2 regions of the Aliihoeflea sp. genome follow, and region 1 is predicted to be linked to the other one. Evidence: riboswitches for the same ligand, from Rfam matches in the RefSeq annotation. Region 1 holds a riboswitch; the other holds the start of a gene.
The links. A riboswitch is a leader RNA that binds a small molecule or an ion and turns the genes downstream of it on or off. The one in region 1 is predicted to bind S-adenosylmethionine.
Positions count from the first base shown of each region.

Region 2: another riboswitch for S-adenosylmethionine. It lies ahead of ACT6QU_RS16180 (O-succinylhomoserine sulfhydrylase); the one in region 1 lies ahead of ACT6QU_RS15150 (homoserine O-succinyltransferase).

Region 1 covers NZ_JBQVMV010000014.1:64,711-67,097, reverse strand. Annotated here, with positions in the region: gene ACT6QU_RS15160 (L,D-transpeptidase family protein) at 1-241, shown strand, start outside; gene ACT6QU_RS15155 (sulfurtransferase TusA family protein) at 246-467, shown strand; gene ACT6QU_RS15150 (homoserine O-succinyltransferase) at 485-1,402, opposite strand; SAM riboswitch at 1,454-1,531, opposite strand; gene hisC (histidinol-phosphate transaminase) at 1,615-2,387, shown strand, end outside.
Region 2 covers NZ_JBQVMV010000016.1:32,705-35,091, reverse strand. Annotated here, with positions in the region: gene ACT6QU_RS16180 (O-succinylhomoserine sulfhydrylase) at 1-902, opposite strand, end outside; SAM riboswitch at 958-1,034, opposite strand; gene ACT6QU_RS16175 (2'-deoxycytidine 5'-triphosphate deaminase) at 1,113-2,204, shown strand; gene ACT6QU_RS16170 (ion transporter) at 2,146-2,387, opposite strand, start outside.

The sequences.
Region 1 (2,387 bases):
CCAGGAGCCGCCGAATTTCGAACAGTCCGGCGTGATGGTTTCGACGCGTCCGCCGAGCGAACGCCCGGCCGCTGCGGCCGTCGCCTACCAGCCGGCCCCGCAGCCCGTTCCCGCGACGATGCCGGCACCCGTTGCCGCAGCGCCCGTCGCCGAGCCGGCTCCGGTTGCCGTCGCGCCCGCGCCGCAGCCCGCCGAGCCGCCCTCGCGCCTCGGCCGCCTGATGACGCTGTTCGGCAACTAGAGATTTGAGCGAAATCTACGATCTGAGGGGGCTCAACTGCCCCCTTCCGGTGCTGAAGACGCGCAAGCGCCTGCAATCGATGCGGATCGGCGAACGCCTGACGGTCGAAACGACCGATCCGCTCGCCGTCCTCGACATCCCCGCCTTTTGCCAGGAAGACGGCCACAGGCTCGTCGACAGCACGTCCGTCGACGGCGGCCACCGCTTCGTGATCGAAAAGGGATAGCGGCCGCAGCCGAGCTCCTACTTGCCGATGTCTTCGAGCCGGAAGGTCGTCGTCTGGTAGACCTGGTTGATCCAGTTGCCGAACAGAAGATGGGCATGCGAGCGCCAGCGGTTGAGCGGCGCGCGGGTCGGGTCGTTGTCAGGATAATAGGCGTGCGGCAGGCCGGTCTTCACGCCTGCGGCGACGTCGCGGTCGTATTCCTCCTTCAGCGAGGTGGAATCGTACTCGATATGGTTGAACATATAGAGCCTGTTCCCGGCCTTCTCCGCCAGCATGCACGGCCCCGTCACGTCCGATTCCATCAGGAGTTCGAGACCTGATTCCGGCCGGATGTCGGCGGACCGCACTTCCGTCCAGCGCGAGACCGGCACGGCGAAGTCGTCCGAGACGCCCGTCAGGAAGGGCGATGCGGGCGCGTTGTTGCGATGGCGGAACACGCCGAACGCCTTTTCTTCCAGCGCATATTTCGGCAGCTTGTGAAAGTGCCAGGCGGCAGCCATCGCGCCCCAGCAGATGAAGAACGAGGAATGCGCGTTGGTCTTCGTCCAGTCGAGGATGCGCGTCATCTCGGCCCAGTAACCGACTTCCTCGAAGGGCAGCAGCTCGATCGGCGCGCCGGTGACGATGAATCCGTCGAACTTGCGATCACGCACCTCGTCCCACGTCTGGTAGAAAGAGATCAGGTGGTCCTCGGGCGTGTTCTTGGCCTTGTGGTTGGCAATGCGCACCAGCGTCAGCTCGATCTGGAGCGGCGTCGCGCCGATCAGCCGGGCGAACTGCGTCTCGGTGCGGACCTTGTTCGGCATCAGGTTGAGCAGACCGATCTGCAGCGGGCGGATGTCCTGCCGGAGCGCCGTCTGCTCGTCCATGATGGACACGCCCTCGCGCACGAGAATGTCGCGGGCGGGTAGCTGGTCGGGAATCTTGATCGGCATGGCGCACTCCAGAACGCAAGAAACCGGCGGCAGATTCGCGGCCGGTCCGAACGGACTGTGCAAGCGGCCCCTTAGCAATTTTTTTAACGTGGCTGCAAGCCGACCGGCCAAATCACCACGGGTTCACGCGCGCATTTAGGCACACACGCCCTTTGCGTCAATCGCAAAGCTTGGTAGATGGAGCCCGCCTTTCCCAAAGTGGACCCGTCGACATGAATGAGAAGCTTCGCCCGCAGCCCCGCCCCGGCGTCATGAACATTGCAGCCTACGTGCCAGGCAAGCACGGCGACACGTTGAAGGGCAAGGTCCACAAGCTGTCGTCCAACGAAACGCCGCTCGGCGCTTCTCCGGAGGCCATCGACGCCGCCGCGCAGGTGCTCAGCCATGCCGAGCTTTATCCGGACGGTTCGGCCAACGAGCTGCGCCGGGCCATCGCCGAGGTCCACGGCCTCAACGCCGACAACATCCTGTGCTCGAACGGATCGGACGAACTGCTCGGCCTTCTCGCACAGACCTATCTGACGGCCGGCGACGAGGGCATCTTCACCGAGCACGGCTTTCTCGTCTACCGCATCCAGATTCTTGCCTCGGGCGGCGTGCCGGTCGTCGTCAAGGAGACGAACGAGCGCGCGGATGTCGACGCGATCCTCGCCGCCGTCACCGAGCGCACGAAGATCGTGTTCCTTGCCAATCCGAACAACCCGACCGGCACCTACCTGCCGTTCGAGGAAGTGCGCCGGCTCCATGCCGGCCTGCCGTCCCATGTCGTGCTGGTCATCGACGCGGCCTATGCCGAATATGTCCGCCGCAACGACTACGAGTCCGGCATCGAACTCGTCTCGTCGGCGCAGAACGTCGTGATGACGCGCACCTTCTCCAAAATTCACGGCCTTGCCGGGCTTCGCATCGGCTGGATGTACGCCCCGGCCGGCATCATCGACGCCGTCAACCGCGTGCGCGGGCCGTTCAACGTCAACGCGATGGC
Region 2 (2,387 bases), on a different contig from region 1:
GCGATGATCTCGGCCTGCGGATGATCGTTGCGGCCGGGATAGATGACGCGCGAAACTTTCGGGTGGCAGGCGAGATGCCCCGCGATCCGCGCCGCACTCTCCGTCTGCTGCTTCACCCGGATCGGCAGCGTTTCCAATCCCTTGAGGAGCGTCCACGCGTTGAACGGCGACAGCGACGGTCCGGTGTGGCGGAAATAGTCGTGCAGATTTTCGTCGATCCATTTCTTGTCCGAAAGGATGATGCCTCCAAGACAACGGCCCTGGCCGTCGATGTGCTTCGTCGCCGAATAGACGACGACATGGGCGCCGAGTTCGAGCGGCTTTTGCTGCAGCGGCGTCGCGAACACGTTGTCGACGACGACTCGCGCGCCGATGCCGTTGGCGATCTTCGCGACCGCCGCAATGTCGACGACTTCGAGCGTCGGATTGGTCGGGCTTTCGAGGAAGAAGAGCTTCGTATTGGGCCGCACCGCCGCTTCCCACTGGGCAAGGTCGCAGCCGTCGACGAGCGTCGACTCGATGCCGTATTTCGGCATCAGCGTCTCGACAACCCAGCGGCAGGAGCCGAAAAGCGCCCGCGCCGCGACCACATGGTCGCCCGCCTTCACCGAGCAGAGAAGGGCGGCCGAGATCGCCGCCATGCCCGACGCCGTCGCCCGCGCATCCTCGGCGCCTTCCAGCGCGCACATGCGCTTTTCGAACACATCGACCGTCGGGTTGGCGTAGCGCGAATAGATGAAGCCCGGCTCGTCCCCCTTGAAGCGTGCTTCGGCCGATTCCGAACTGTCGTAGACGAAGCCCTGCGTCAGATACATCGCCTCCGACGTCTCGCCGAACTGCGAGCGTACAGTCGCGCCATGGACGAGTTGGGTGGCGGGCTTCCAGTTCTTCTCGTTCGACATCGGCATCATCCAGACACAAAAAAACCGGCCGCGAACAGTCGCGCCGGTCCATACAGCCTTGCGGCCCACGGTCCTTTAGCGACTTGTTTTACGTGGCTGCAAGCCGACCGGCAAATCACCACGGGATAAAGCGCCGTCTACCGGCTTTCTCGCCTTGCGTCAATTCGTGTCCTGTTTAAACCTCCCCGCCAGTCTAGAGGGGTGAACAGGGTGCGTCAGACGGGAATATTGCCGGACCGGCAGATCGGCGAACTGTTCGCCAGCGGCGCTCTGTCCTGCGACAGGGCTCTCGACGCCGACCAGATCCAGCCCGCCAGTCTCGACCTGCGCCTCGGCAAGCGCGCCTACCGTGTCCGCGCCAGCTTCCTGCCGGGGCCGGGCAACCGCGTCGCCGACAAGCTCGAACGTTTCAAGCTCCACGAATTCGACCTCGAGGCCGGCGCCGTCCTGGAAACGGGCTGCGTCTACATCGTGCCGATCCTGGAGAAGCTGAAACTGCCGGCCAACATCGCCGCCTCGGCGAACCCGAAAAGCTCGACCGGCCGCCTCGACATCTTCACCCGCGTGATGACCGATTTCGGCGCCGAGTTCGACAAGATCCCGGCCGGCTATGAAGGGCAGCTCTACCTCGAGATCAGCCCGCGCACCTTCCCGATCGTGGTCCGCACCGGCTCGCGCCTGTCGCAGATACGCTTCCGGATCGGCAACGCGCTGCTCGACGAAGCCGCGCTCCACGCGCTCCACCAGGCCGAGACGCTCGTCGCGTCGGCGAACCCCAACATTTCCGGCGGCGGCATCGCGCTCTCGATCGACCTGACCGGCGACGCAAGTGGCCTGATCGGCTACCGCGGCAAGCACCATTCCGCCGTCGTCGACGTCGACAAGCGCGCCGCGCAGGACATCCTCGACTTTTGGGAACCGCTGCACGATCGCGGCCAGAAGGAACTCATCCTCGACCCGGACGAGTTCTACATCCTCGTCAGCCGGGAAGCGGTGCACGTCCCGCCGGACCATGCCGCCGAGATGACGCCCTTCGACCCGCTCGTCGGCGAATTCCGGGTCCATTATGCCGGCTTCTTCGATCCCGGCTTCGGCCATTCGGCCGCCGGCGGCACGGGCAGCCGCGCGGTGCTCGAAGTGCGCAGCCACGAGGTGCCCTTCATCCTCGAACACGGACAGACCGTCGGCCGTCTCGTCTACGAGCACATGCTGGAGCGCCCGAAGGCGCTCTACGGCACCGACCTCAAGTCGAACTATCAGGCGCAGGGCCTGAAGCTGTCGAAGCATTTCCGTCAGCCCTGAGCGCCCGGATTTCGGCACGCAGCGCCCGCACTTCCTGCAGGATCATGTCCTGCTCGTCCTTCATCTGCGAGCGCTCCTCGGACGCGGTCGACTCGTGCTCCTCCTGCATGGCCGACACGATGATACCGATGAAGAGGTTCAAGACGGCGAAGGACGTCGTGACGATGAACGGGATGAAATAGA